DNA from 4 places in the Sphingobacterium sp. UBA3519 genome. Region 1 is predicted to be linked to each of the others. Evidence: riboswitches for the same ligand, from Rfam matches in the RefSeq annotation. Region 1 holds a riboswitch; each other region holds the start of a gene.

What was found. Region 1 has a riboswitch for S-adenosylmethionine ahead of B3297_RS18295 (O-acetylhomoserine aminocarboxypropyltransferase/cysteine synthase family protein). Riboswitches for the same ligand answer to the same signal wherever they lie in the genome.
Region 2: linked by a shared signal. The riboswitch ahead of B3297_RS14035 (methylenetetrahydrofolate reductase) and the one ahead of B3297_RS18295 (O-acetylhomoserine aminocarboxypropyltransferase/cysteine synthase family protein) in region 1 are both predicted to bind S-adenosylmethionine.
Region 3: linked by a shared signal. The riboswitch ahead of B3297_RS11925 (5-oxoprolinase) and the one ahead of B3297_RS18295 (O-acetylhomoserine aminocarboxypropyltransferase/cysteine synthase family protein) in region 1 are both predicted to bind S-adenosylmethionine.
Region 4: linked by a shared signal. The riboswitch ahead of metE (5-methyltetrahydropteroyltriglutamate--homocysteine S-methyltransferase) and the one ahead of B3297_RS18295 (O-acetylhomoserine aminocarboxypropyltransferase/cysteine synthase family protein) in region 1 are both predicted to bind S-adenosylmethionine.

Annotation. Positions count from the first base shown of each region.
Region 1 is NZ_DFPI01000026.1:277,137-285,121, reverse strand. It holds gene B3297_RS18310 (GH92 family glycosyl hydrolase) at 1-1,281, shown strand, start outside; gene B3297_RS18305 (homoserine dehydrogenase) at 1,345-2,526, opposite strand; gene B3297_RS18300 (homoserine O-acetyltransferase family protein) at 2,564-3,607, opposite strand; gene B3297_RS18295 (O-acetylhomoserine aminocarboxypropyltransferase/cysteine synthase family protein) at 3,641-4,951, opposite strand; SAM riboswitch class I at 5,213-5,325, opposite strand; gene B3297_RS18290 (FUSC family protein) at 5,508-7,535, opposite strand; gene B3297_RS18285 (TonB-dependent receptor domain-containing protein) at 7,878-7,985, shown strand, end outside.
Region 2 is NZ_DFPI01000024.1:351,456-359,440, forward strand. It holds gene B3297_RS14030 (DUF2723 domain-containing protein) at 1-1,574, opposite strand, end outside; gene B3297_RS14035 (methylenetetrahydrofolate reductase) at 1,818-2,774, opposite strand; SAM riboswitch class I at 2,845-2,947, opposite strand; gene B3297_RS14040 (hypothetical protein) at 3,177-4,028, opposite strand; gene rimM (ribosome maturation factor RimM) at 4,139-4,663, opposite strand; gene B3297_RS14050 (30S ribosomal protein S16) at 4,783-5,304, opposite strand; gene B3297_RS14055 (UvrD-helicase domain-containing protein) at 5,747-7,985, shown strand, end outside.
Region 3 is NZ_DFPI01000022.1:190,407-198,391, forward strand. It holds gene B3297_RS11900 (HAMP domain-containing sensor histidine kinase) at 1-109, shown strand, start outside; gene B3297_RS11905 (beta-carotene 15,15'-monooxygenase) at 180-1,757, opposite strand; gene B3297_RS11910 (HlyD family secretion protein) at 1,757-2,818, opposite strand; gene B3297_RS11915 (TolC family protein) at 2,818-4,095, opposite strand; gene B3297_RS11920 (DUF3050 domain-containing protein) at 4,360-5,130, opposite strand; SAM-I-IV-variant riboswitch at 5,341-5,434, shown strand; gene B3297_RS11925 (5-oxoprolinase) at 5,501-5,764, shown strand; gene B3297_RS11930 (hypothetical protein) at 5,795-6,100, opposite strand; gene B3297_RS11935 (DKNYY domain-containing protein) at 6,264-6,803, shown strand; gene B3297_RS11940 (hypothetical protein) at 6,820-7,128, opposite strand; gene B3297_RS11945 (hypothetical protein) at 7,160-7,985, opposite strand, start outside.
Region 4 is NZ_DFPI01000011.1:176,043-184,027, forward strand. It holds gene metE (5-methyltetrahydropteroyltriglutamate--homocysteine S-methyltransferase) at 1-1,961, opposite strand, end outside; SAM riboswitch class I at 2,040-2,143, opposite strand; gene B3297_RS06265 (response regulator transcription factor) at 2,328-3,017, opposite strand; gene B3297_RS06270 (sensor histidine kinase) at 3,120-4,952, opposite strand; gene B3297_RS06275 (hypothetical protein) at 5,327-5,656, shown strand; gene pyk (pyruvate kinase) at 5,704-7,131, opposite strand; gene B3297_RS06285 (IPExxxVDY family protein) at 7,266-7,760, opposite strand.

The DNA of each region.
Region 1 (7,985 bases):
GTAGGGCAGATTGCCCTAAATAAGCAAGGGCAACCGATTCATCATCATTATAATACCGATGCTATCTGGGGCGCATTTTGGAATTTGACACAGTTGTGGTCTATTGCGTATCCAGACTATTACAACGACTGGATTCAGAGTCAATTGTTGGTCTATCGCGATGCAGGTTGGTTAGGAGACGGTATTGCCAACAGTAAATACGTTTCGGGTGTAGGAACTAATTTTACGGGTTTGGCAATCGCAGCGGCCTACAATGTCGGTATTCGTGACTATGATATGAATCTTGCTTATGATGCGGTACGCAAAAATGAATTGGAAGCGAAGGACCGTCTGCCTGGAGCAGGAAAGTTAGATGTGGGAGTTTTCGTCCGCAAAGGCTACTCACCGTATATAAAAGATGATCATGGCAGTCCCGAATTAATGACCAATGGATCTCCTTTTGGCGCTTCGCATACCTTGGAATATGCTTTTTCCGCTGGAGCGGCTGCGCAATTTGCAAAATCATTGGGGCGTCAAAAAGACTATGTTAAATTTCAGGAATTATCCAATGGATGGCGCAATCTGTATGATACCGAGACGAAGTTTATGCGGCCAAAGGATAGTACTGGACGATTCATTTCAAACTTTAACCCTTATGAACCATGGCGTGGATTTCAGGAAGGAAATGCATGGCAGTATACGTTCTATGTTCCGCATGTCCCACAAGAATTGGTTAAACTCGTTGGAAAGGATCTGTTCAATCAGCGGTTGGATAGTATCTTTACGGTGTCGCAGAAGAATGTGTTTGGAGGTGGTACACAAATTGACGCCTTCGCAGGGATTGAAAGTCTTTATAATCACGGTAATCAACCGAACCTGCATATCTCTTGGCTGTTCTATTTTTCTGGTAGACCTGATCTGAGTCAAAAATGGGTACGGGCAATTTGCAATGAGTTTTATGGTAACGATGCGATACATGGCTATGGCTACGGACAAGACGAAGACCAAGGACAGCTTGGAGCATGGTATGTCTTGTCGAGTATCGGCCTATTCGATGTCCGAAGTCTCACCACCGAGAAGCCCGCACTTCAGATAGGCGCGCCACTTTTCGATCGGGTAACGATACAATTGCCGAAGAAATTAAGAAAAAATAAATTTATCATTCAGGTGAAGAAAGAGCAACCCAATAGTTCTATTGTTGATCAAGTTCGGTTGAATAATCGCCTGTGGAAAGGTTGGCAACTTCCTTTTGAACGTTTGGTGGAAGGTGGGATTTTAGATCTCAAGTTGAAAGGTGACTAAATATAAGATAAAAAAATAGCCCCATTCAGGGCTATTTTCAAGGTAGGTTGGTTTGTTGATTGCCTACGCGATTTCAGCAATAAAATTGCCCTCTTGATCCAAATCAGCTTTATGGGCTGCGATTTGTTGAAGATTAATATGTCCGATGACATATTTGAAATCTGGTGCGTAATATCGTTCTGTGATTTCACTGAAATTTAACTTTTCAATCAGTGTATCATCTGTATATCTCAAATAAACCTTAATTAAATAATCTTGGCTATAATTTAATGTGCTGGATTCTAAATGTTTTTTATACTCATAGCGGTATCCATAGCGAAGAGCCGCGATATCCGATAGCACAGCAGAACCTGTTGGGTGGCCACCTGCTCCTTTACCATAGAAAAATTGTTCGTCTGCAAAGGCCGCTTTCACCAATACTCCATTGTTCTCATTTTCTACATTATAGAGCATGCTGTCTTTGCCTACTAGGCGTGGTAATACATAAAGTACAACTTTGTCGCCGTCGATCTCTTTTGCCGTCGGTATCAATTTGATCTTGAGGTTCTTTTCTTTCGCAAAACGAATATCTTGCTGTCCCAATTTATCAATACCAATATTGAACACATCTTCTGGTTTGACATAGATACCGTACGCATGCGAAGCAACAATACATACCTTAAATTTGGGGTCAAATCCACCTACATCCAGCGTTGGATCTGTTTCTGCAAAACCAAGTTCTTGTGCTTTCTTTAAAGCATCTGTATATTGCTGATTTTCGTTGAAAACTTTAGATAAAATGTAGTTGGAAGATCCATTAAAAATACCGCTGACAGAATGCAGTAATTCATTGTCATAGTATTCTTCTAAATTCCGTATAATGGGAATACTTCCGCAAACGGCACCTTCATATAATAAACTGGTCCCGTATTCATGTTGGATATCAACCAGCTCTTCCAAATGGCTGGCAATCATTTTTTTATTGGCAGATACCACATTTTTCCCCGATTTCAAAGCACGAACAGTTAGTTGGTATGCTGCTTCGGCATCATCGATTAGTTCGACAACAGTATTAATTTCTGGATCACCTAAAATTGTTTCGGCATCGGTAGAAAATAAATCTGCTGGTAGCGAGCGTTTTTTATCTCCGTTTTTAATGACAAATTTCTTGATCTCCAGATTAAGATCTTTGGTTTTGATGATATCGTAAAGACCTTGGCCTACGACACCAAACCCAAACATCCCTATTGTTAATTTATTACTCATATCTCTTCTTAAATTCTCTTATATATTATTTACTCTCTTATACTAATTCGTTTATGTATTCTTTTTGTTCCCGCAGAAAGCTGCTAATGATTTTTGTGAGTTTTTTTGTTTCGATCAAAAAGCCATCGTGGCCATAGGTCGATTCAATCTCTTGATAATGGGCATTGGGAACATGTTGCGCGATGAATTGTTGCTCTTGTGGCGGAAACAACAAATCTGTATTAACGCTCAGGACTAAAGTTGGACAATCAATGCTCGCCAAAGCAGATTCAATAGATCGTCTTCCCCGACCTAAATTGTGACTGTCCATTGCTTTGGTCAGGAAATAATAGCTGTACGCATTATAGCATTTCACCAATTTTTCACCCTGATAGTTCTGATAGGAGGATGCTTTATAATGATCGAGTTTTTCGTTATCATCTTCCTTTTGCGTGTTGGCATACGTTGTATAGTTGCGGTAAGACAACAGTGCCATAGCGCGTGCAACTTTCAATCCTTTAGCTCCACCATCAGGGTGATTGGCGTAAAAGGTTCGATCAGTTGTAATGGCCAGACGTTGACTTTCATTGAATGCAATACCCCATGGTGAGTGGACGGCATTTGTTCCAACCACGATGAGATGGTTGATGGCTATACTGTGCGATACGGCCCATTCCAATGCTTGTTGACCGCCTAATGACCCCCCGATAAGGATCTCTATTTGTTTGATTTCCAGGTGGTCCGCAAGGACTTGATGTGCGTGAACCAAATCCCTCACTGTGAATTCGGGGAAAGATAGGTAATAGGGTTGTCCGGTTGCTGGGTTTACAGATAGCGGATTACTGCTATTATATGCTGATCCTATGACATTGGCACAAATAATATAATAATCGTTTGCATCAAACAACTCACCTGTTCCAAAAAGACCGGACCACCAATCCAGCACATCTGCATTGGCCGTTAATGCATGGCAAACCCAGATCACATTGCTGCGATCTGCGTTGGGTTTGCCAAATGTTTCATAACTGATTTGTAAATCAGTAAGCTCTCTTCCATTTTCAAATACAAAAGGCTCCGGGTGCAGATATATATGCTTACTCATTTCACGTTTAAGTTTTAAGCCGAAAAAATCTGATTATTTAATTTTATCAAAAGCTTGTTGTAAATCAACTTTGATATCATCAATATGCTCTATTCCTACAGAAAGACGTAATAAGCCTTTGAAGACTCCGGCATTGGCTTGATCTTCATCACTCAATTGTTGATGGGTTGTAGCTGCTGGATGAATAATCAATGACTTCGTATCACCAACATTGGCTAAATGACTGATCAATTCTAAGCTGTCGATAAAGCTATTGGCCTTTTGCGCTGCGTCACCTTTAAGCTGGAAAGAAAGTACCGCGCCATAGCCATTTTTAAGGTATTTTTGTGCGTTAGCGAAGCTCGGAGAGCTTTTTAATCCCGGATAGTTTACTTTTTCTACCTGTGGATGCGCCTCAAGCCATTTTGCGACCTCTAAAGTGTTGTCTACATGGCGTTGCACCCGCAAAGACAAGGTTTCAAGTCCTTGTAATAATAAAAATGAATTGAAAGGGGAGAGTGCTGGTCCGAAATCCCGGAGCCCTTCCACACGCGCCCGAATGGCAAATTGAATATTTCCGAATGGTCCGCTTTCACCGAAAACTTCGGAAAATACTAAACCATGATAGCCTTCAGATGGTTCGGAAAATTGCGGGTATTTTCCATTGCCCCAATTGTAGTTTCCGCCGTCGACGATGACACCGCCAATGCTTGTGCCATGTCCACCGATCCATTTAGTTGCCGATTCAACAACCACATTTGCACCATACTCCAGAGGTTTAAATAAATAACCTCCGGCTCCAAAAGTATTGTCGACGATTAATGGTAAGTCATATTTTTTTGCTACGGCAGCAATTTTTTCAAAGTCGGGAATATTGAAACTTGGGTTTCCGATTGTTTCAACATAGATTGCTTTTGTTTTATCATCAATGAGCGCTTCAATTTTATCGGCTTCGGCGTCTGTTGCAAAACGAGCTTCGATGCCTAGGCGCTTAAAAGAAACTTTAAACTGGTTGAATGTACCGCCGTATAAGTTGGATCCCGCAACAAAATTGTCACCACTTTCCAAAATATTATTTAAAGCTATAAACTGTGCCGCCTGGCCGGATGCAACAGCAACAGCTGCAACTCCACCTTCCAGTGCCGCAATACGTTGTTCGAAAACATCCGTAGTAGGGTTCATAATCCGTGTATAAATATTACCGAACTGCTTTAATGCAAATAAGTTTGCGCCGTGTTCGGCATTTTCAAATACAAAAGATGTTGTTTGATATATAGGAACTGCTCTAGATCCCGTAGTAGGGTCAGCGACTTGGCCAGCGTGAACCTGAAGAGTTTCGAATTTTAAATTTTTGTTTGAAGACATAATATATCAGATTTTAAGGGTTCAAAAAGAAATTGCAAAGTAAAAAGAGAAGCATACACACCTCCTTGAAGGGTCTGTTAAATCTTTATCCAAGAAAACGGAAATGATTTTTAACAAGCATGGAAGTGCATATGCATACGCATTCGCATTCGCATCGATACAATTGTACGATGGGTTACACTTTCGCTTATCGTGCGGTTCACTTGTGTTGAACCTGAATTTTTAATGGACTTCAGTAATTTAATAATCATTGTCTTATGTCATTTATATGCTCCAAAACGATATTGTTTTGGACAGGAATTGGCACCTTTTCAAACAAATTGAAGGTTGCCAGTGGGTCATTGAGCCAGTCTCTCGCCACTTCTTTATAAATCAAGACCTACTGATGAAGGGAGGTGTTGATTAGAAATCTTCTTTCGAAGACGACACAAATATAAACTCTTTTTTTATTAAAGCAAAAGAAATGGTATTTTTTAGTTAAAGGAATTTTGAATAACATGCCGATTGGCATCGCATATCTTCCGATGAAACCGCAAAAGTAACTGTCAATCGGGTATTATGATTTCTTTAAATTGATCCGTTCTGCAGTTTGATTTAAATCTGTTAGGAGAGGTTTAAGCGCATCGATTCTACTATGGATATCATAGGCGAGGTGGCGATTCGTCTTTTTGTTTAACGATAGCGAGAGGCCCACCAAATGGGAATTGACCTGATATGCGAGTGCCTGAAAATGGTGAATATGTGACCAATCCATCCATTTGTGCTCGGGTTCTTTTTTCATTTGATTAATGGCGTCTGAAAACAGGGCCATGGCGGTCTGCGCCTTTTTACGAGCCAGTCGTATATCAAACGAACTTTGTCTTTCGTCCGACAGACGGTTATTGATGATCTGGAAATAATGCGCGTTGTAAAGGGATACCTCTTTTGCCAGCTGAACCATGCCTGTGCTCTGGCGTACAGGTATCAAGAAATAACCCGCTATAGCCAAGAATGCTCCAATCAGTGTGAAAAGTATTCGGCTGCCTAAAATGAGATTGATGTTGCCTTCGAACAGATTGAGTGCAATCACAATTCCCAAGGTAATGAAGATGACACTGACCATATAGTTAGATCGGTTGAACAAAAAGAATCCAAAAAGACCCAATGCAGCTATGGTTAGGAGTGCTGGAAGAAAATGAATAGAAATTAAGCAGAACACACCAACTATAATACCCGAGAATGTACCGACAATACGTTCTATATTACGGGTTTTTGTCATTGAAAATGCTGGCCTGGCAACAATAGCGATCGTCAGTAAGATCCAATAGGTATATTTAAAATCCAAAAATAAAATACCGATCAATGCACCTGTTCCAAAAAGAAGAGCCATCCGAACCGCAAATCGAAAAAGCGGATTATTCAGATGGAGTTTACTTTTTAGATCAGCGAGATTACGTAATGGTCGACTGATAAATTGTTGGTACTCGCTGGTGTCAATCTTATCCTGAATTTCCTGATTTTGATAAAAAGCGACCTGGATTCTGTTGAGTACATCAATAATTGCTTCGATGTTGCTTATGATCGAACATAATATACCTTTTGCTGGATCGGCCTGTTGTTCTTGAATTTCTTTTAAATCCCGTAAGAGGGCATTAATTTTAAAGTTATTATGGTATAATTGATGTGCATACCGGAACCTCTTGTTGGGTTGTGAAAAGCTATCGATTTCTAACGCTAATAATTTGATTGTGTGACGAATTAAGGGGAGGCTGCCCGTGTCTGCAAGATTTTTGCGAATTGCATCGTAGTCATGATCAAGCGCAATAATTAACTCATGGAGGTCAATTAATCCATAAACCTGACTGAGCCAATAATTGCTTTTATGCCACTGTTGGCTTATGATTTTTTTTTCTCGAAACAGAAGAGACCTGATTTGTTCCTGCTGTTCGCTGATCTGGCCATGAATTTTTCCTACGCGACTGTACGTAATATTCAAAGGAATATCGGGATCGTAAGACTGTGATCGTATCAATAGAAATTGGGACAATCCATGAAAGCCATTAGCCATGGCATGTTTTAAAGAGCGATAAGGTTGTATATAGGCTTGTAAAAGGCTAAAAAAGTAATATATTATGGACCCTGTTGTAATCTGTAAGCTAACCGCAAAGGGGTGTTGTGGGGCCATTCCGATCACAAAACTCATGAGAATCAATGTCATGTTTCCAATTGCAGCATAGCGGGCTCCAAAAATGCCGTATAAGGTGCATATAAAACCGGCTGACGCTAGCACGATAACCAAGGGCCAATGATAGGGAAATACAATAGCTGTAAACAATGATGCAATAAAGAAGGTGGGAATACATACCAGAGCTGAAGAAAGTTTATCTTTTCTGTTGCCAGGAGGATCGGTGAGTGTCGTTAACAACGATCCGACACCGATTCCGATAGCCGTGCTCGCTTGCGCTCCCAATAAATAGATCGCCAAACTTGGCAAAATACTGACTGCAACATTACGTAATGCGTCTCCAGCATGCTCGCCATGCATAAATCGTATTATAAGGATATAAATACGGTAGAGTCTTTTCTTCAATGATACAGTGCTCATGAATCAGTTTACTAATTTTCGATGCAAAAATACAAATATTATGCTTAATATTTTTTGTATACAATTTATTTGTTTTGAATTTTATTTGTTTTTTGAATTTTTATTTTGATTCGATGTCATTTTCCTACGATATGTTTCAGAAGATTCAAAATTATCTCGCATGATCCTATCCGCTGTAAAAGCGATCAGCGAAGGATAGGGTTTACCGATATTATTTGGTTGTCTACCGAGTGAATCGCACTACCTGTCTATTTCTGCTAGTCAACGTGTAATGAATACACGAGGTTTGTTGTCATTATTATGAAGTTGACTATCCGATCGATAGCCCAAAGAAATTACATTATGAAACCACAAAAAATTAAATTGCTCTTATTTTCTATTGTTTTATTCCTGTGTTCTAATGCCGGACCCGTTTCAGCACAGTCTGACGGGGGGAAATTACGTACTGTC
Region 2 (7,985 bases), on a different contig from region 1:
ACGATCGCTACCCCCGTAAACACAAACAGCAAGGTCAGTACCAAGGTATAAGGTTTATTGTTTCGGTACAACCAGATCGCACCAGCTATTCCGAGTAGCAGTGGAAGAAAAAAATAAGTGTTCCGGCTCGGGTCATGCTCCTGCGATCGAGATATTTTATCTTGCCCCCCTAAACGCCAATTATCCAATGGTCTGATCCCCGACAACCAGTTGCCGTCACTATAGGTCCCATATCCTTGCCTGTCATTCTGTCTACCCACAAAATTCCATAAGAAATATCGGGTATACATATCTCCCAGTTGAAAATTAAAAAAGAACTTAAAATTATCGGAAAACGTTGGCTGTTGCCCTTCTTTCAAATTGAGGTAACTTCTGTAATAAGCTTGATGGCTTCCATCTTGGCTATAGATACGCGGGAAAAAGGTTTCCTTATCAAATTGATATTTGTCTACCTGTGTGAAGGGAACATACTCCGACTTATCTTTCCGATAGCTCGTCTTACTATCGACGCCAACCACTTGCGAGTCATAATAAGGTCCTTTGAGTAACGGTTCCCGTATATATTGTTCACGGCTCAAATATCCTAAAAAAGAAAATACATTATCCGGCGCATTATTGTTCAAGGATGGATTTGCTTTCCCTCGGATCATGACCATGGTGTAGGAACTGTATCCAAATAAAACAAAACAAAGAACCAGCAAGGCTGTATTGAGTGTATATTTCTGCTTTTTATAGGAATAATATAGACCGTAAATTATCAATCCCCCCAATAATAGGCACGAGAAAAAAATTCCGGTACCAAATCCCATTCCCAATGAGTTCACAAATACGAGATCCACTTTAGCCGCTAGACCGACTAACCATTGAATAATTCCCCACAAAACGGCCCCCAAGATCAGCACTCCGACGAGGAAAGCTTTTATTGTCCCTTTCGCATTAACCTGTCTCGCTCTTCGGAAATAAACAACCATCGCGATAGCCGGGATTGCTAAAAGATTTAATAGATGCACTCCGATCGAAAGCCCCATAACAAAAGCAATAAAAACCAGCCAACGATCGCTACCGTCTTCATCTGCACGGACTTCCCACTTTAAAATTGCCCAAAATACAACTGCTGTACATAAGGAAGACATTGCATAAACTTCAGATTCTACTGCCGAATACCAAAATGAATCGCTGAAACTAAATGCCATTGCACCGACAACTCCTGCGCCGAAGATCTGCAGGTAGGTTGACAAAGAAGCTTGTTTGTCTTTGTTGAGTAGCTTTTTAGCAATGGCGGTTATTGTCCAAAATAAAAAGGTAACAGTAATTCCACTGCAAACTGCAGAACCTATATTCATCCAATAGGCGATCTGCCCCTTATTCCCTAAAGCGAGATTAGAAAATATATTCTGAATAAGAAGAAACAATGGTGCTCCCGGTTGATGTGCCACCTCCAATTTATAGGCACAGGCTATAAATTCACCGCAATCCCACCAGCTTACCGTCTTTTCAACTGTAGCGATATATACACAGGTGGCAATTAGTCCGCAAGCAAAACCGAGTAGAGAATTTAATCTATTGTACGTCATAAGGTCAATTGGTCTATTGTTAAAATCCTTTTTAGCACTTTAAGTTAAAAAGTTATCCTGACTCCGACACACGAATTAACACTATTTAACACCAGTACCTGACTGTAAACAGGCTATTCAACACTGAATATAGAGATCGACCTAAACCACGCTGCCGAGACTTTCAACCTATTTCAGGCTTTCACAATGAATATTATCATAAAAAAGGGAGCTTATCTGCTCCCTTTTTTATCATTTTATGAGTTAGGCTAGTTTTTCAACAATCTTCTTTGTTGGACCAGGATTACTCATCGTATAAAAATGTAATACCGGAGCGCCAAATTTAATCAGCTCCTGACACTGTTGTACCAACCACTCTTCACCTACCTGTCTGACGTCGGCATTCGTTTTACATGCCGCGACAGCGTCACTCAGTTCCTCTGGAATATCTAAATGAAAAATTCTTGGCAAGGTCACCAATTGCTTTTTTGTTGTCAGTGGTTTTAATCCCGGAATAATGGGCACATGGATTCCATTGTCCCTACATTTTGTTACAAATTCCTTGTATTTTTCAACATTAAAGAACATCTGAGTCACAATAAACTCTGCTCCCATATCGACTTTTTGTTTCAGATATTTAAAATCAGTATTGAAATTTGGAGATTCAAAATGCTTTTCGGGATACCCGGCTACTCCGATGCAAAAATCAGTCTTTTCCGACGTGATAATGTCTTCATGCAGATACTTTCCTTTATTCATATCGGTTACCTGTTCCAATAGGTCTGTTGCAAAAGCATGTCCACCATCGGTTGGTATAAAATCGGCATCGCCCTTACGTGCATCACCCCGCAACACCAAAACGTTATCTATCCCCAGGAAGTTCAAATCGATCAATGCATTTTCAGTTTCCTCTTTTGTAAAACCCCCACATATCAAATGTGGCACCGCATCCACTTTATATTTATTCATGATGGCCGCACATATCGCCACTGTCCCAGGACGTTTACGATAGGAAACACGTTCCAGTAATCCACTCGCATGCTCTTTATAGATATAATCTTCCCGATGGTAGGTGACGTCGATAAAAGGAGGTTTAAACTCCATCAGTTCATCCATGGTTTTAAAAATACTTTGGATGCCCTGCCCTTTCGCCGGTGGCAATAGCTCAAAAGAAAACAATGTTTTTCCTTTGGCATTCTGGATATGATCGATAATCTTCATTAAAAAACTGTTTTTAGTTTGGTTGGCTTACATCGAAACGCACACGTCGAGGAATCGTTTATCTACATGTAACTTATCTTTCCCACATGGAGTAGGGTAGAATTTAGCACCTTGAACAATACAGGTTGCTAAGGCTTCAACGGGTCTATTCCCTCGGCCTTTCTCTATAAGCGTTGCTAATATCGTTTTAAAAAATCAAAAGACAAAAATATTTTTTCGAAAAGGCAAAAATAGCAGCAAAAAGACTTCAATAAACGATGTTTCAACGTCACTTTAGCTTTGTGTCCATGCAACGACAGGATTCTTCGCGCTACCAAGAGTTAAAGACCTAGAAAAACCAGTAGAATTAACGATCGAGGATCATAGACAGCGAAGAGATTGACTATGCCACAAGAACATTGGCTAAAGATTAGCTGCCAAAGAATTCCGTAAATTTTTGAGATAAAATGTGATCAATAAGAGTCCCCGAACATGGTACTCTTCTTTCGATCCATATTTAAATCCGTCAAATAAATAGTGATAGGCGACTAATGCCTCTTTTTCGTTGTAAAATAATTCCTTCCAAGAATCAGGAACATCTGCCCATGCCTTGAGCACAATGCCATTCTCGGCATAAATAATTGGTGATTCGACACCATCCATTCGATAATCGTGATGGGTGCCAGAGCTTGATATGTGTTGGAAATAAGCGATAGAATAATCTACGAAATTCAAGGCCCTCGCTTTTATCTCCTTTTCACTTTCTGATTTTACCGGAGCATTTCGCCATAAATTCACTTGGCTATCAAATTTACTGGGCGTTTCCCGGATAAGGGTTTTATCTAACACAAAGTTGATATAAAGTCTTTCACTAGTGGGTATACGTGCTGAGCTAAACTGTGAAAAATCACCTCTCAGCTGAACAAAATCTTTTTTTATTTTAACAATATCCAAAGCGACACTACCTTTTTTCTCATCCGTCAATTCTAATCTATCACCGTCAAATTTGTACTTACCAAAGAGTAAGATATCATCAATCGCCATGACAAACTGGTCCTTATCATGAAGCGAAAGAAAGGATCGGTATAGAATAGGATCATTACCATAGGTATCTGCCTCCACATTTTGGGGAGATTCTCTTTTTAATTTATGATACTCATCATTTGGATAGCCCAATATCATTTGGTAGTTACCTTCAGGAAACTCCTTTTTCTTCCCAAAGAAAGTACACGAAGACAATGAGAGTGTGAATAACAGCAGTAATAACGGTTTCAAAATCAATTAATAATTATGCCCAATAGTAATATTAATATATAAGGACCAAGATAAGAAATTACTGCAATAGTAAGTATAGGATATTCAATTGAATAAGCTTGGGGATATGCCTATTCCTTATACAGATCGACCAATCCCTCAGGCAATTCAACTTCAATGATCTCCTCTTCGCCATCAATTCCTAAGATCAAATCGTCGGACAGCGGAAACATCAGTTCTTTGCCATCCATATCTACTGTGGCGACAAATTGTTGTGGGAATTCCTGAACATCTGTTATTTGCCCCAGTTCGCCATGGTTTTCATCGATCACTAAAAATCCGATTAAATCAGTATATCTAAAATCATCCGGGTCTCGCTCGGGCATTTTATCATTGGAAAGATATAGCTTTTTACGAACGAGTACCTGAGCCTTATCGATATGATCCACATCCTCAAATGTTACATAAGCAGTGCTATTTTTTTGAAATTTAATGGCATCAACAAAATAAGGAACAAGCTTTTTGTTCACTTCTACAAAGACAACATCGATATCCAAACTCTCGTATTCTTCGAATTCAAAAAACAGTTGTACTTCTCCTTTAAGACCTCTTGTTTTACTGATGTAACCGATGTAAAAGCATTGATCAATAGTCATATTTTTCTTATTTGGCGATTAGCTGTGAGACATGATTTGGCAAACGATTAGCCTATTGGCTGTTTCAAAAAAAGCCGGCTCAAGATTGAGTCGGCTTTCTCGAATACTTTATGAAAGAATTAACCTTCAGTTTCTTCTGATGCAGGAGCTTCAGTCTCTTCAGCAGCAGTTTCTTCTGCTACAGGAGCATTTTTAGCAGCAACAGCAGCAGCTTTTTCTTCTTTTTTCTTAGCTTCAGCCACTAAAGCAGCTTTTTTAGCTTCAGCTTTAGTTTGTGCTAAACCATCTTTTTTACCAGAGATTCTAGCTTCTTGAGCGTCAGTCCAAGCTGTAAATTTAGCTTCAGCAGCAGCTTCATCAAAAGCACCTTTTTTCACACCACCTTGCAAGTGTTTTTTGTAAAGAACACCTTTGTAAGAAAGGATAGCACGAGCAGTGTCAGTTGGTTGAGCACCTTTATTCATCCAATCCAAAGCTTTTTCAAAATCCAAAACGATAGTTGCTGGATTTGTGTTTGGGTTGTAAGAACCAATACGTTCGATGAATTTACCGTCACGTGGAGCGCGAGAATCCGCTACGACTACGTGGTAAAAAGGACGTCCTTTTTTACCGTGTCTTTGCAATCTGATTTTAGTTGCCATTTTTTAATTTTATTTTATGTATTCAACATATCCCCCGAGCTTCATACTAGAGGGGATGCAAAGATAGTTATTTTTTTTTAATCAGCGTTATAATTTAATAAAACTTCACTGAAAACGACAGGGTTAGCTTCTTTCAGTAACCACTTTCAGGTTAAACACGTCCTACGCACGTTAAGATTTTGCTCTTACCATACTGTAGGTGAAACAAGTCTTTCAAAAAATCAGTGTACAAAATAGCCCTTTTCTTCAAAACTTTCGTGACTTCGCAGATACCAACAGCAATGATAGCAAACTGAAAGTTTTTTCTAGCCAATAAAATAAGACACTTTCAAAAAAAAGCTATTTTACCAAATGTAAACAGGATGAACCGTTTGTGTACTTTCCCTTCGAAATAGTCACTGACATTTTTGCCAATTCACTTTTTACTTTCTACCTTCATTCTATGAAATCTGTTGCGCCATTAAAAATACTCAAAGCTTCGGCCGGTTCAGGAAAAACCTTTAGCTTAACTTTACACTATCTCACACTCCTACTATCCAACGAGAATAGCTATAAGGAGATTTTGGCGGTCACATTTACCAATAAGGCAACCGCTGAGATGAAGGAACGTATCCTTTCGGTACTCCATGGCTTGGCAACAGGCGATCGTAGCCCTAAAATTGAAGATTTCAGAAAGCTTCTTCTCGAGCAACAGCCAGATTGGAACCCGCATCTAATACAAGAGAAAGCTTACCGTGTCTACCGTCGTATCCTACATGACTATAGTCATTTTACCATAAGTACAATTGATGGTTTTTCCCAAAAAGTCATTCGTGCATTTACTTATGAACTCAATCTTGATGCAGCTTATAAGATTGAAATGAATGTCAATAAAGTGAAAAATGACTTAACAGTCATGCTTAATCAATTGCTGGATGAACGCCCCGACTTACTTGACTGGATTATAGCGTATGCGGAAAAGAAAATAGCAAAAAATGAAAATTGGAACTACCGCCAACAATTAATGAGTTTGGCAAGCCTTATTTTCTCTGAAAACTTCCAGGAATTTGACGGCTATATCAACTCTGCTAATCCCAAGGAGGTTTTTAATCTCCTGAATCAGGAGGTTGAACAGAAGATAAACTCCTTTACCGAAGCGCTCTCCATGACGATTGAAGCGTTTAGTGAAACGTTCAAAAATTTTAACATCTCCGAAAATGACCTGAAAGGCAAATCGCGCAACAAAATAATCTCCGCAAGCAAAACCAACAAAAAAACGGAAAAACTGAGCGCTTCTGAAATCGCCAAAGTATTGGAAAAATACCTCCAATTGATCGATAATGAGGATGCTTTTACAGATAGTGACAAAAATATACGTTATGATCTTATCGCCGCACTCAGCCCCATCCTGGCATCTTTCCAGAAGCTACATGATAATCTATCCGCTTACATTGCGTATCAAGCGGTACAAAATAATCTCTATTATCTACGCCTGCTCAAGGAAATGAGCGACTTACTGACGCAATGGCGACGGGACAATGGTGCTCAATTAATCTCTGACTCACAAATTCTATTAAACAAACTCGGATTGGATGAAAATAGCGATCCAACATTTATCTGGGAGAAGATTGGCAATCGTTTTAACTACTTTTTGTTTGACGAATTTCAGGACACTTCGCGTATTCAGTGGAAAAACTATAGTCCGCTTTTGATTAATGCATTGGCCGATGCCAAGGGCACAGTGAGCGAACACCTGATCGTTGGTGATGTCAAACAAAGTATCTATCGCTGGCGAAATGGTGATTGGCGAATTTTACTCCAACAGGTAGAACAACAGATTGGTCATACCTTTCACCTGGACGAGGATAGCAAAACAACCTTTATCGAAAACGGGAGCCTCGACACCAACTTTAGAAGTCTTCCAAATATCATTCATTTAAACAACTACCTCTTTAGTAGTATTCCCCAACATCTACAGCAGGTACTGAATGAAAAAGTATCCGAAAACCTCGATGAAGAAGGTAAACAGTGGTGGATTTCTGCCGGCAATGACAACATGTTGGTCAAAGCTTATGAAAACAGTCAACAAGAGGTCCCTGAGCATAAAAAAGGAAAACTTGACCAGTTAGGATCTATTGAAATCTCCTACATTCCTGTCACTGATGGACGCTATCGAAGAAATCAGGTTGTTGAAGAATCGCTCCTGCAGCTATGTCAAAAAATAGGCGACTGGATCGGCAGCGGTCGTTATCAGGCTCAACAGATCGGTATCCTGGTACGGAGTAATGCGCAGGCTAAATTGGTGATCCAAAAGCTCATGGATTTCAAAAAAGAGCAACAGCTTACATTTGAAGTGATATCAGGCGATGCATTATCCCTAGCGAGCAATGATGCTGTAGGATTATTGATCGAAACGTTGAAGGCTTTAGTCTATAATTCGGACAAACATACCATCCATAAAGCAAAGATGGTCTATCTCTACCAGCATATTCAAAATAAGACAATCGATCAAAATGCATGGTTAAAATTTGCTAGCAATGACATCCGTACCCTGAAAGATTATCTCCCTGAGGCGCTGATTGACTCCTGGGAAATGGCACAGAAGCAGCCTTTAGTCCATTTAATTGAGAAACTTATTGAAATCTACGGTTTTACAACCAAAGACAATATCCACCTCCCCTACCTCCTAGCTTTCAAGGATA
Region 3 (7,985 bases), on a different contig from region 1:
GCTTACCCGAAAAATCGTGCTTCTCCATCAAGGCGAGATCACCGTCCGCTCGGCAAAAGGCGTTGGAAGTGTTTTTAGCATTGATATCTCACATCGTTCCCTATCCTGATAGCATGCTATTTTTTTTTAAGTCTCCTTAACCAGCATATTGTGGTAAAGGAAAAATGTAGCACTGTCAGCTAAGCAGGAGAAATTCTGTTTTTTCTCAACTTTTTATACATGCTTTTCAAGGAAGGCGAAATCAGTATCAGCAAAAGTATGCTGATACTGATCATGGACATGATCTCATAATAATCCATGGCATAGCGCACAAAGGATTGGATCTTGACCCGCTCAGCAACGAGCTTTAAGGCTGCCGTATGTTCCTTATACTGCAGTCCATGCTGCAAAATGCTGACAGATTCCTGCTGCAGGTACTCCCGAAATAAGGGATTGCCCACTTCCGTTTGGTCCCTAAAAACCTGCTGGTGCTGGGCATATTCAAACAACTTGAAAAAATTCTGCAAACCGATACTGCTCGTGTAGCCCAGGTATCGGATAGCAAGACAGACCGCAGCCGCAGAAGCCCCCAATTGCGGGCTGACACTGGTAATACAAAATAAAATGGTGGGTACCATAATAAGCCCTACTCCGAGTCCATGTAAAACTAAGGGTATCCAAAAATGCGCATCATTCCCCTGCCCCTCAAAGGAGAAAAACATCCATTGGTGAAACAGCAGCAAGCAACAATAGCCCGAAATCCAGATCCATTTTACGGGGCGTTGCCCAAGCATCCAATACAATGAGCCTAGAACACCAGCGACAATACCAGCAATATTAAACCACTGGATATAGGACAAATGAATAGGATCGAGTTGAATAACCTGTACGAGATATTGATTTGAGATGGTCAAGGAGAAACGCTCAATATACATCATGTACAAAATCAATAAGCCCAAGAGAAAGTTCCTGTTTTTAAAAATCACCAAATGAACATACACACGCCTGAGCACCATTTGCCGAACAATAAAAAGAATAAGCAACGTTAGACCTACCCCGAATATGATCAGCATATGCTGATCGTTAAACCAATAAACTTCTTGTCCATACACCATTAGATAGCCAAAACTGACGATCACAAGACTATAGAAAATGCAGCTTGCCCAGTCTAATGAAAACAAAGGGTAAGGACGTATATGCCGTATGGAGCGCATCGACAGCATAATCAACAATAAACCCGGTACAAATGATAAGGCAGCGTATAGATAGAGCTGATCAAAATTGAATGAATCGATAAATTCAGCCGTGACGAAAGTATTAAATGGGGAGCTGCAGAGTAACATACCAAAAAAGACAGCATAACTTACTTCCTTAGCCCGATCGCTTTTCAACCGTGAGAATATCATGGAGATCGATAAGTTTACGGCAGAAGCAAACAACATCCCTTGGAAAAAGCGCAGGCCATATACCCAGCTGATATCGGTGATGCTGTACATCAAAAAGCAATTCAATAGCTGTAGAAGATTAAAAATAATGTAGTACTGCTTGATGGGAAAGTATAAAAAAAAGCGCCGTTCTAAAACGTAGAATCCAACAAAACCAGCATAAAACAAAATGATCAGAAACTGGACATCACTGGGTTGTGCACCGTAAAATCCAGCGGTGACATTTGTATTTGCACCCGGCAGGAAAAATAAGACCATACTGGGCATCAAACTGCTAAACAAGATAAGCTTGATCAACCACTCCGGCACCCATTCTTTAAAAATTCCCTTCACTATTTCTGTTTTTTTGATACCGATACATTCACATTCATTCCCGAAAGAAGCTGTTGGGCTCCCTTTTGCTTATCCAGCTCAATGCGCACAGGTACGCGTTGTACAATCTTCACAAAGTTGCCCGTTGCATTATCTGGCGGCAAAAGGGAGAATGCAGATCCAGTAGCCGGGGAGATGGAAATAATTTTTCCATAAAATTTTTGATCCGGATACGCATCAGCAACCACCTCAACCCTATTGCCAAGATGCAAATAGCGGAGTTGTGTTTCCTTAAAATTAGCGGTTACCCAGGTTGGGGTTTCTCTATTGACGATAAAGCCCAAAACTTCGCCAGCACTTATCATTTGACCTTTTTCAATCGTGCGTTTGCCAATCTGTCCATCGTAAGGTGCGCGAATAACGGTATAGCCGACATCAAGCCGTTTGCGGCCGACAGCTGCCGTTAAACGAACACGTTCGGCATCAACCACACCTTTTTTCATATCCACATCATGCACACGCTCCTGTGAAGCCTGTAATTTATGCTTTAACGAAGCCAGCTCACTCTTATACACATCCAACGTCGCTTTTACATCCTCCAGTTGCTGTGCCGTTGCAGACTTTTCCTGAAACAAATAATTATATCGATCATATTCCAACTGTTGCTTGGTTACCCGAGCCTCCCCGGCAGCAATTGATGTGCGTAAAGATTCATGTTCCGCCTGGAGAATTTCCTTTTGACTATGAAGAACATTGATCTCTGCAGCTTCCTTATTGACGGATGCCGCTACCTGATCAGCCTCATATTTATATTCCTTATTATCTATAAGCAACAAGGTATCACCCCGTTTAACCAATTGATGATCGTGATAATGCACAGAAACTACATATCCTCCTACCCGGGAAACAATGGGATTGATATACTGCGTTACCTGTGCATCATTTGTGTAGGTATACCGCAGTCGCATCCATAATGCTTGAGCGCCCCATAACAACAAGGCCAACAAGACAATTCCGGCCAACCAGTTGGTGATTCGAGTGAGTTGTGCCTCCACAACTGTTCTTCGTGATTTAGGTTTCATTAGATAGTACCCTTCAAAAATTCGATAAAATAATAATGTTTCTGTATCGCAATATGTGCGGTTTCAAGATCAAAAAGTGTTTTTAGGTATTGCATATCAGCATCCAATAGATCCGTAATCAAAGCCGATGATTTAAAATACCTGTTTTTTATAATTCGTGCATTTTCCTGCGCCAACGCCTTATTGTTTTGACAGACGTCCTGCTGCTTAATAGCCAATTGATAATCCAACAGGGCCTGTAACAGCTGATTTTCCAGAATCTCCTCTTCATGATGGTGTTTTACCTCTTGTCGATCCAATGCGATCTGTGCTCCGCGCACCACGTTTTTATTGAGATAGATAGCCGAGATCGGTATGCTTAATTTGAGCCCTGTGATACTCAGATTATACCAGCTGGGATTATAGGGATACAAGAAGACCTGTGGATTGGCAAAGGTAAATGTGCTGGTCAAACCCAACTCAGGAAGATAATTTGATCGCGCCTGTTTGACCGACAATTTCTTCAAAACAACTTCCTGTTCGGATTTTAGAAGGGAAAAAGCATGGCTTCGCGCTTCGGCAACAAGCGCTTCATAGCTGGGGCTTTCCACTTTAAAAGGTTCGGTCAAGGGGATAATCTCTGCTGTAATACCGCCAATTAGCTGCAGCTTCTGATTTGCAGCCTGAATATCATGACCGATCTGCACGAGCAACAGTTCCCGCTTCGAAAGTTCCAACGAAATACGCAAGACGTCACTGTGTAATACCACGCCCGCCTTATACAGATGCTCAATCTCCTTGAGCTGTACCCGTTGATCAGCAATATCCTGCTCGATTAAAGATCGGTTACTATACGACAGTTCCAAATCCAAAAAAAGATTGCAAACCTCCAATTTCGTCTGTGCTGCGGCATTCTTCCAATCGATTCTAGCCAGCTCATTTTCCAGTTTTTTGGACTCTATTTTCATTAGGTCCCGATGCCCATTGTAGAGGTTCAGATAAAAATCCAGGCCGCTATCGTACAAGTAATGAATGATATCATGCTGGGAAGGTTTATTTAAAAGCCCCTGGTCATATACAGGCATATTACTTGCATAACTAGCAGAAGCTCTGGCGGAAATCTTAGGGAGCAACTCCATGCGTTGCTGCTGTACTGCCACCTCAGTTTCTTTGAGCTGCAAATAGGACTGCTCGATGTATTTACTGTTTTGTAGTGCTTTGTCGATCATGTCTTTCAGCGACATACGCAAAGAATCGAGGGCGAAGGTGTCCGAAATAGCGCATACTAACAATCCCATGGTTAGTATGCCTTTTGCCCAATAGGGAGGAAAAAAGTTCACGTGTGCTATGTAATTTTTTTGCGTTGCAAACTTAGACACTTATTGGAACTTGGATTTCTTCACAAACGCCAATATGTTATGGAAAAAAGACATTTTTTCATCAATTCAAACAAAAAGACCAATATCTGCCAAGAAGTCCTTACAATATCCTTTTTTACAGCACATAAAAAAGGCCTTTCAAATCATGATTTGAAAGGCCTTTCTCGACGGTATAATAATAGATTATCCGTATAAGGAATCTTCTATTGCATTCCACAACTGGATTCTCTTTTGTAGCGCAACTTTACTGATCTCTTTCATTTCCGTCCATTTAACCTCATCGTCCTTCGCAAGATCTGTGATCATCTGCATCGCCAACGGTCCATGCTCGTCGCCGTCAAGATCAATATGGCGTTGAAAATAATAAATAAAGCTATCCAGATTGGCTGTAGGAAAGTTTGTTTTAATTTCTTCCAAAATAGAGGTAAACATTCCCGGGATAAGATCTTCGCGTCCAAATGTAAATGCTGCGGCAATTTTATGCACCTCGCCCTCAGCAATCACTTCGAATGTAAAATTCAAAAAGTCTTTGATCCGCTTGTCCAATGTGGTCGTTGCAATGACATCGAATATGTTGTTCGATTTTTTGGCTTGAGCAATAAATTTGTTGACCAGATGAAGGTCGGCACCCATGGCATCCATGGCGTCCAGATACATCTCAAAGTGGCTCAAACGGCGGCCATCAATGTATTCATCCGATTCCTCAGCCAAGACAATTTCGTTGATTAGATAGCGTGTTGATGGATGCTCACTCGCAAACCAAGGTAAAGTCGTACAGGTCAATTTAATCTGTAAAGCTTTTAGTAAAGACATAAAATCCCATACAGCGTACACATGCCCTTCTGTAAAAGAACGTAGATTCTTGATCGTTTTGATCTTACGATACAAAGGGTGTTGCAATAATACCTCGCGTTCGGTAGCAATGTATTCGTTAATTTCCGCAATTCTATTCATGGCGCAAAAGTATTGTCTTATCTCTGTTTTTAAAAGTATTTTCGATGAGATTACAGTAACATGATAAATTTTTCGCCCAGCTATCCGCTTCATAACCAAATCACAGCCAACAACGCGCCTCGCTTTTGAACTCCCTATTCCTGTTGTTAGCGCTCATTTACCCTTAAAAACAAAAATATTTTTTATTATAAAAAATAATCTATTATATTTGTAGAGTATTCAGAATTGCATGATGCAATACCAACCGAGTGGAGGCACCGCGGTGGTAAATTAATACGGGTTTCGACCAAAATAAACGTCACAGAACGATTATTTTCCCAACAAGATCTGGATACAGTTTATGGTTTAATCCTTTAAATTTTTAAATTGTATGGCTACTACAACAAATCTTTACCAACACTTACTGGAAAAATTCAGTTATTACTCAACAGATGAACTGATCCAGCTCAACAATGACACGATTTTAGGACAAGGCTGGGGTTCAGCCAAAGCAACCTTTAGAACAGCTTTGATCAGTACGTTCTCCAAAAGAGGACTGGATCTTTCCAACATCATTTCCAAGGAAGACGGTTTTACCTCGGTGAAGCATGTCCCTGTACGCTTGGAACAGAATGTCCTGATTCCTTTACAGTAATCGTTATCGGCAAAAAAAGGTAGGCCTAGCCTACCCTTTTGTCAATGAGTGATGATATTTTAAGGTATGATTGAGTGAATGTGCGGTCTGCCGGGCATCGTCCTGATAGGACGATAAATCTTGGCAGGCTCTGATATCTGCTACATCCACCTTGTTTCTTACTTTGCTGATGACCTGATTTAATTCCGATTTCCAGTTGCCCGGATCGCCAAAATCGTCCACCCAATTTTTGTTGATAAACCTTTTATAGTTCAAAAGCAAAATATACAATTCCTCACCACTACCGGCGCGATTGATTGACGTGCGCCAGTTCTCTAATTTTTCTTTAAAACTCATAACCAGCAATATACAAAAAAATATTTGGATTCCAAAATAGTTGCATTTGAAACGGATAAGGATAACGAGAAATAAAATGATAAAATGATTAAATCTTCGGTGAATTATCTTGGTCATAAAGGAGGGATTCAATATAAATATCATATTATAAAACAGATACATTATGGCCTTTATCCACTTAAAAAATATGCTTGTTATTTCCTTTGCATTGCTATGTATATTGGAGAAAAGTATTGCTCAACAAGGTCGTCACAATAAAAGATCTACGTCTCAGACGACGTTTCGACATGACAGAGAAAACGATTATGTCAACATAGGCAACCGGATCTTCTACAGGGATAAGATGGTCGAAGGTGTCGATGCACGATCTTTCAAAGACCTTGGCAATGCTTATGCAATAGACAACTGGAATGCCTATTATCGTGGCGTTAAGATTAAAGATGTCTCTGCGCCCAGCTTTAAAATACTGGATGAAGGATATGCCAAAGACAGTTGGAATGTCTATTATAGAGGCAATCGACTAAAAGATGTATCCGACCAAAGCTTTGTTCTTCTCGGTGATGGATACAGCAAAGATAGCTGGAAAGTCTATTATTTTGGTCAGGAGATAAAAGATGCAACTGCTTTTACATTTAAATATCTGGGCAAAGGTTATGCGAAGGATAGCTGGAATGAATATTATAGAGGAAAAAAATTAGAATAGAAAATAGACCACGGGATTATTCTATTGAATAATTCCAATTTCCTAATCCTTTCGGTATCTCCCAGGATTCGGCTTTGGTCTTGTAATTATTAAAGTGACCTTTTTCCCAAGTGGTAATATGGTAACCTTTACAGAACTTACAATAATAAGCCCTTTTGCAGGCATCTTTACCCATCCTGTGTTTGATACGTTTACCATCCAGTTTGTTTTTCATCCGGGATCTGAACTTAAAGTGAAGCATTGCCCATTGCGCCTCAATTAAAGAAGGAAATCCAACTTTACCAGTAGCTCGGCATTTCCAGGTATTGTCCCTTACTTTTTCCATAATCTATCTATTAAAGTTCATCTATTCAATTTTATTGCTCCTTTTCTATTGGCACCTGCATCATGACCCATTCTCTGATATGTTTTGCAATTTTATCGGATACCTCAAAATTATACCTTCCCTCAAAAGGGATTTTGAGCAGGATACGCAATCGGCCCCGTTTCAGTTGCAGGCAAGCTTGGATCATATCCAAAGGTATAGCCTTATCCCGGTCTATCTTTTGTACAAATCCCTTCGTGCTATTGACAACTTCCTTTAAGCTGCGCTGCTCGCCACAAGTCAGATTTTCGTCCATCGCAGTTCTTAAATAAAGGCTGACTATACCATTTTTATAAGTAAAAATCCCGATATCCTTATAGGATATCTTTTGGGACAAGATTTTATTATTGAGCAGGAATACTTCCTGTTCCAGATCCATGGATCTTAACAGAGCTAAGTCTATTTCATCCATTGCATCCACATCTCTATCTTCCCCTGCTGTTTCCAGGATCTCTTTCAGCTCTTCGATGCCCGGAGAAAGCAGCTCAATCTGCTCCTGGAGATCTATCGTTCTTGATTCCTGCTGCAGGATAGTTTCTTTCTGTTCTAAAATCAATATTTTTTGCCTGTGGTAAACAGCGACGTAGAAATAAACTGTATAGGACATGTTCAGGACCAGAATACCGCTAAATATGACCATTAAAGGAAACAGCAGCCATTCATCCTTCGCCTGTGGATCGGGGCCAATGATCCAGAACAATAAAAGCGTCGGAAGTATGCAGCAAAAAAATAATTGCATACCGGCGCGTTTTTCGGGGTTAACCAGCCAGTTCTGCTTTTTGTCTAATATTACGATAACCAATCGTATATAAAAGAAA
Region 4 (7,985 bases), on a different contig from region 1:
ATCTGTGTATCGTCTTCAACATTTGATGAAGAGACACGGAAAGCACGTACTGCCCAGTTCAAGTAATCTTTTTGATCAGCTTTACGTAACGGTAATCCTTCACGGATAGCTGGTTCATCGATTTGTATGATTTTGATACCTGCTTTTTCCAAGGCTTGTACTTCATCCAAGATCGCCAATGCAATTTGGTAAGTCGTTGTTGAGCGCGGTTGATCGTTACGTACGAAAGACCATTGTAAGATTGTTACAGGACCAGTCAACATACCTTTAACCGGACGATTTGTCAATGATTGTGCATATGAAGACCAACGGACAGTCATATCTTCAGGACGGTATACGTCACCATAGATAATCGGAGGTTTTACACAACGTGAACCGTAAGATTGTACCCAACCATTTTGTGTGAAAGCGTAACCAGCCAATTGTTCACCGAAGTATTCAACCATGTCATTACGTTCGAATTCGCCGTGTACTAATACGTCGATATCCAATTGCTCTTGAAGACGGATGGTGTTTTCTGTTTCTTCTGCGATTGCTTTATCGTATTCTGCCTGCGTAATAGCACCCTTTTTCAGATCTGCTCTCCATTTACGAACATCTTTCGTTTGTGGGAATGAACCGATAGTTGTGGTCGGGAACGCCGGTAAGTTGAATTTCGCTTGTTGCGCTGCTTTACGGTCTGCAAATGCTGAAGTGCGTTTTGCATCGTCATCAGTAATATTGCTTGTACGTGTTTTAACCTCTGGTTTGTGGATCAATGGAGAGGTACGGCGGCTTTCAGCAGCCGCTTTGTTCGCTTCGAAGCGTTTTGCTGTTTCAGCATCAACTTCTCCCTCCGCTAGTACGGCTAAGTCTTTTACTTCAGCTAATTTTTGTTTAGCAAATGCTAACCAGTTTTTTACTTCAGCTGGTAGCGATTGTTCATTGTGTTCATTGTCTAAGTCAAAAGGAACGTGCAACAGTGATGAAGAAGGAGCTACCCATACACGGTCTTTTCCTAATGCATCAACAGCCTGTTTGATTTTAACCAATGATTTTTCGTAATCATTTTTCCAGATGTTACGGCCTTCAACAATACCTAAAGATAATGTTAATGAAGCAGGAACTTTAGCCAATACCGTATCCAATTGATTTTCACCGCGTACCAGATCCAAATGTAAAGCATGGATAGGTAGGTTAACTGCGATATCTTCGTTGTCTTTTAAAGATTCGAAGTAAGTCGTTGCGATTAATTTGATATTTTTTGCTGCTGCAGCTAATTTTTCGAAAGTAGGTTGATATAAAGCTTTTACTTTAGCATCTAAATCCAATGCTAAGAAAGGCTCGTCAATCTGAACATATTGTGCACCAGCATCAGCTAGTTTAGCTAGTATTTGCTCATATACTGGAATAAGTTTATCCAATAAATCGATACGGTCGAAGCCAGCTTCTTTTTCTTTACCGATCAAAAGGTATGTAATAGGACCTAATAGAACTGGTTTAGTATCGATGCCCAATGATTTTGCTTCGTTGTATTCATTTAAGAATTTTTCGGAAGTCAATTTGAATTCTTGATCTTTGGTGAATTCTGGTACCATGTAGTGGTAGTTCGTATCCAACCACTTGGTCATTTCCATTGCAGTCACGTCGATTCCTTCTTGTTGGAAACCGCGCGCCATGGCAAAATATAGATCTAAACTGTAATTGTTGTCTACTTTATTCAATAAAGAATGGTAGCGAGCAGGAATTGCACCAACAGTGAGGGTTAAATCCAATACTTGATCGTAAAAAGAGAAATCATTGGAAGGGATCAAATCTATTCCAGCATCTTTTTGTGTTTTCCAATTGCCTTCACGAATTTTTTTTGCTGTGTCCAATAATTCCTCAACAGAAGATTTTTTAGCCCAATAGGCCTCATTGGCTTTTTTCAATTCGCGGAACGCGCCCACACGAGGGTAACCTAAATTGTTAGTCAATAACATAATGAATGTTTTTAATATTTCTTTTTCAACTATATTTCTTGCTAGAGAGAGAAGGACACACTAGAATTTGGTGACTTCGGCTTATCATTCCCATATCAAGTAGGGTAGAATTTAGCACCTTGTCAAGGGACAGGTTGCTAAGGCTTCATCGGGTCTATTCCCTCTGCCTTTCTCTATAAGCGACGCTAAGTTAGAACATTTCTTTTTGAAATGCAAATTTTTTATAAAAGTGCGTCAATTTTTTATATTCTACTAAGGATGAAATTGTTTTGTTCTTTTATTTTCATCCACGAATTCGAGTAAGTCACGCTTGAATACGTGTGTAGCATAAAAAGGGGAATGACTATATTTTTCATTCCCCTTTTTTTAGCTGACCAAAAGTTTGTAACCTTTTCCGTGCACATTGACAATTTCAACTTTGCTATCTTCTTTTAGATATTTACGAAGTTTACTGAGAAATACATCCATACTTCTACCCGTAAAATAGTTATCATCATGCCATATTTTTAACAACGCTTCTTCCCGGGTCAGCACATCATTTTTCTTTAAGCAAAGCAAGCGGAGTAGTTCAGCTTCTTTCGTGGAGAGTTTTTGCATCTGTCCTTTGTAAGAAATCTGCTGACTTGTATAATCAAAGAAATAATCGCCAATTTCAAATTTATCCGCAACCACTTCTTCTTCTTTGTCTCGAACACTGCGTTTCAGCAAAGCATTGATGCGGAGCAATAATTCTTCCACTCGAAAAGGCTTGGTGATATAATCATCTCCTCCTAGCTCAAAGGCTTCGGTCTTATCTTCCATCATCCCCTTTGCTGTGGCAAAGATAATAGGAACAGTATTGTTTGTTTTTCTGATTTCACGTCCAACTGTAAATCCGTCCTTTTTTGGCATCATGACATCAAAAATACAAAGGTCGTAGTTATTTTTTTTGAATTGAGAAATCGCTTCATCTCCATCCGTGCATAATGTGACGTCAAATTTTCCCTTTAATTCGAGATAGTCTTTTAAAAGATCCCCCAAATTAGGATCATCTTCTGCTAATAATATCTTTTGCATAATGAATATATTAATTTTCACCAATGTCCCTTGATGCTGATAAATCAGCCTTCCTCAACCTTTGAAATTTTTTAAAGAGGAAATATACAAAAAAGGAACGTTTTATTTTTTAATAGGCAAAATTACTTCAAAGGTCGTGCCTTTATCTTTTTCACTTTTAACTGTAATTTTTCCGTTCAGCCTTCTCAGAATGTCCTGTACATAACTTAAGCCAAGGCCAAATCCTTTGACATTATGAACATTCCCAGTTGGAATACGGTAAAACTGGTCGAAAATCTTTTGCAGGTGATCCCGGCTCATCCCAATACCATTGTCGGCTATGGTGACAACAATGGTGTCGCCAACATTTTTTGAATTGATGTTGACATGTAAATCTCCTTTGCTGTACTTGATGGCATTATCCAAAAGATTGTAAAATACATTGGAAAAATGTAACTCATCACCAACGACAACATCCTTGGTCGCTGCAAGATCTATACTGAATTTCCCGCCAATATTTTGCATCCGTAGCTGCATACTATCCGTTACTGCCGAAACAAGATCATTGATGCATACTTCTACCTGGTCGAGTTTTAGCGTTTCTTTTTCTAGTCTTGCCAAATCGAGCACACGTTCAATATGATTTCCGAGTCTAACATTTTCGTCGTAGATGATATTAGCCAATTTCTGAACGCGCTTGTGGTCGGCATTGATGTCTGGATCTTTAAGTGACTCACTGGCAATCATAATTGTTGCAACAGGTGTTTTAAACTCATGCGTCATGTTGTTGATGAAATCCGTCTTCATTTCCGAAACTTTCTTTTGTCTGAAGATGATAATCAGTGTATAAGCAAAACACCCCACCAACAAGAAAAGCAGTGCCAGCATGGGCAGCAACAGATAGCCCATATTATCGGCAATTATCGCCTTTTTATTGGGGAAATAGATGGTTAATTTTCCTGGCGCAGCACCGATATCACCTTTAAAAAGTGCCGTTGAGTATTTGGTTGTATTTGTTGGGTTATTTAAAGCGGCTTCGTTTAAAATATTATTTAGTAATATATTGTTTGTGCTCCATATTTCAATATTGAAAGGAGCTTTAATGTCGCGTTGAGCCAACTCCTCTTTGATAAGTTCTTGAACGATGATCACATTCAATCGATCCTTTAATGGACGTTTAGCAAGCTCCATTCCAATAGCAATATCTTCGATGTAGTCTGCTTTTTTGCCGCCCAGCATGGCAACGGAATCATATACATTAAAGCCACTCCACGCGTTTTTTCTGTTGAGGATATCCAATCTTTTTTCCAAATCAGAAATTGTTTTCGCAAGTTTCGCATTCTCTCTTGGAGGTAATGTGGCTACCCGGAATTTTGTTTGTTGATTGACCAGTGGGTCCATTAGGGGGATAACAAACCGCGTGCTATCGTCCTTCCCATTGATCTGATCATCTACCTTTGAAGCATTTAACATGATAAAAGCCTGTACCAAATTATCGTCGGTAAGCTCATTTGAAACAGAAAATTTGATAAATTTCTGGTACTCCGGTCTTTTGATGTATGTTTCGTAGAATGAATTTTTGATTTCAATTACATTTGGATACAATGCACGTAATTGGTCTTCTTGCTCTTTAAAGTTTGAGAAAACAACATGTTGTTTGTTTTTTAATTCTTCAATTCTATACTGTATTTCGAGTTGCTCGGCCAAAAGACGTTGTTTGGCCTGTTCCTGCTTGGATTTTTCAATGTTACGCTCCTGTTGAACCTTAGCGAAGTCAACTACCTCCCGTCGTTCAAGCTTACCGGCAACAGCTGTAATCGCAGCATTGACGGACTCATCAAATAATTGAGACTTTTGGCGATAAGAATCTCTCAGAAAATAGAATTGCATGGCCAATACCCCAATTAGAGCGAGAGACATCAGTCCAATGATTAATACAATGCTATTTTTCTTCATTAGTATTGGGTATTAAATAAATGTATTTTGAATATATCAAAAAGTTTATAGCGCTCAGTTTATTTACCATTTGCGTATTCATCCCTTATGCCATGTGAGCGGCCATTTAAGGTGCGATAGCTCATTTTTTCTTAAATTGTTACAAATATAAAGATGCTAATGTGTTTTGTAGCTGTTTTAACAATGTTTAACAGCAATCTGTTTAAATATAGATGCTGTTCTTTGTAAATTAGTGAATAGAAATGGATTATGTGCTGAATTGCGCTGTGGACAAATTTTAATCTACGCGGTTGAGTCTAACTGCTGGAGAAGTGAATAAGCCGAATATGACGCGTTCATTGGTACAATGAGTGCTCTTTAATAACTATATAAAGATGAAAAGCTACGTATTATTATTGGTATTGTCTTCCATAGGGACCATTGCTTTAGGACAAGTAAAGGTGAAACCGCAGATTCCTTTAATGGAGGAAAAAGAATCAAAGATGCCTGTCTTTAAATTGGATTCTTCAGATGAAAAGTATCATATGCCCATTAAGAAGCCAAATCGTGTGGACGGTCTAGCCCCAATGCCAGGAACGGAAAAAATGCCCAAAGGTGATGAGAAAGAAAACAATCTTCCTTTTAGGCGCTTGAATGATTCGCTAAAGGTGAAGGACTTTAAATTAAAAATCGACTCCTTGTATCCAAACAAGCAAAAAAAATAGCGTTCTAGATAGAACGCTATTTTTTTTGCTTTAATCCTTATTGTCCATTATAGCTGGGAAACACGGATTGTATTTGTTTTACCTTTTTCGATTAACGGTGTCGAAGCTGTATTGATAATGATAGATCCAGGTTTAACGTAGTTATTTTTTACAATAAATTTGTTAACATCATGAATAGATCCATCTGTGCTTTCGAACTTGTCGTAGATAAAAGTTTTTACGCCCCAAAGTAGGCTGAGTTGTTTCAGCAATTTTTGTGTTCCTGTGAAAACTAAGATATCTACATTTGGTCTATAACTTGTAATTTCAAACGCTGTTGCACCAGATGATGTCAATACCGCAATTGCAGATGCATTTGTTTTTTGAGCAAGATAAACCGAAGATGCGCAAATCGCGTCCGGAATAAGTGTTCCGTCGTGGATTTCACTAACTTTCTCATTATAATAAGGATAAGAAGTTTGTTCCACGTGGATAATGATTTTGCTCATTGTTTCGATAACGATTTCAGGGAATTCACCAACTGAAGTCTCGCCACTTAACATCACAGCATCCGCTCCATCCAATACGGAGTTGGCTACGTCATTTACTTCAGCACGTGTAGGACGTGGTGTAGTGATCATACTTTCCAACATCTGTGTCGCAATGATTACCGGTTTTGAAAGATCTCTACATTTCTGTACGATGATCTTTTGAAGTCCTGGTACCTCTTCCATTGGAAGCTCAACGCCCAAGTCACCACGAGCAACCATAACAGCATCTGTAGCTTCGATAATGGCATCAATATTTTCAATCGCTTCCGGTTTTTCAACTTTTGCGATGACACGAGCATGGCTTCCTTTTGCCTCGATGATTTTTTTACATTGAAAAATATCTTCTGCCGAACGTACGAAAGACATCGCGATCCAGTCTGCACCATGATCCAGGGCAAAATTCAAGTTGTCTAAATCTTCTTCCGTCAACGATGGGATAGATACTTTGGTGTTCGGTAAGTTAACGCCTTTACGTGAAGTAAGGACACCTCCGTGTACAACTTCACAGGTAACAGTATCTTTATGATTGGTCTCTAAAACACGAAGTTGAAGTTTTCCGTCATCAAGTAAAATGATTTCGTTGGCTTCAACATCGTTTGGAAAGTTTTCGTATGTAATGTAGATTCTGTTTTCGTCTCCGATGAGTTCTTGTGTTGTAATTTCAACTTTTGAACCATTCACGAGAATAGCTCCACCTTCTTTCATTTTTCCGATCCTAATTTTTGGACCTTGTAAATCGGCTAAGATGGCAACATTGAATCCTGTTTCATTATTTATTGCATTTATAGTTTCGATTACCTTAAGGTGATCTTCCTGGCTGCCATGAGAGAAATTCAACCGGCACACATCAACCCCTTTGGCAATCATGTTGGTCAAAACTTGTTTGTCTGCCGAGGCAGGGCCTAATGTTGCGACAATTTTAGTCCTTTTTTGAACTTTTTCCATCTGTTATTTTGTATTTTAAATGTTCTTCATTAATCACAACAAATAGCCTACTATATTGTTGTGTTTTGTCAAAACTAAATCGAATTAATTTAGATCTAAGTTGGGGTGTATTTGCTACACTAACCTACAGTTTGCTAAAATATGAGATTTTCTTTAGATTTCAATATTTTTGGTGATATTTCTTTTGCAATGACGACTTCGGGTAATTTGTTGATCCTTTTGATAATATGTTCCACGTCATCCTCACAGATGTAGTTTTTAATGATGATAAAAAAATCGAAGTGGGGGTTTTCCGGGATTAAATAAGTGCCTTCGATGCTCTTATTGTTGATCAAGAAATATTCGGTGTCGGCATCGGCGATAAGGTAATGAAAAGCAGTGAAGTGGTAGCTTATTTTTTTCTTTGGATCAAAGACAATGTGATATTCAAGCTCTTCTTCGGTTTTGTTTTTTTGTCGACCATCATGGTCGTACTTGCTTTCTTTTCCTCTGGAAAAATTCAGGTTAGTCTCCTTGTTGATGAAATGGCAGAGTCGGTAATCTTTCAACGAACAGGTGATGGCGAGTAGGGTAAAATCCAACTCTTCATTCATGTCCATATCCAATCTTGCTACTAACTTATTGACCACTTTAATGTTTAAATATATGTCCCTCTGCTAACGAAGGTACTAATAATTTTGAGGTAGGAATATACTTTTTGTGTAAAATTTGAGTTAATTAGCTGAGCGTTTGGAATACAAAATATTTTTTGTTATACTTGAACTAAGTTAATATAGAGTGGGTTAGCTAGTATAAGACGCGAATAAGTTCGGTCGCCTAACATGGTGACTTTCATCTAAATATCAATTTAGGTT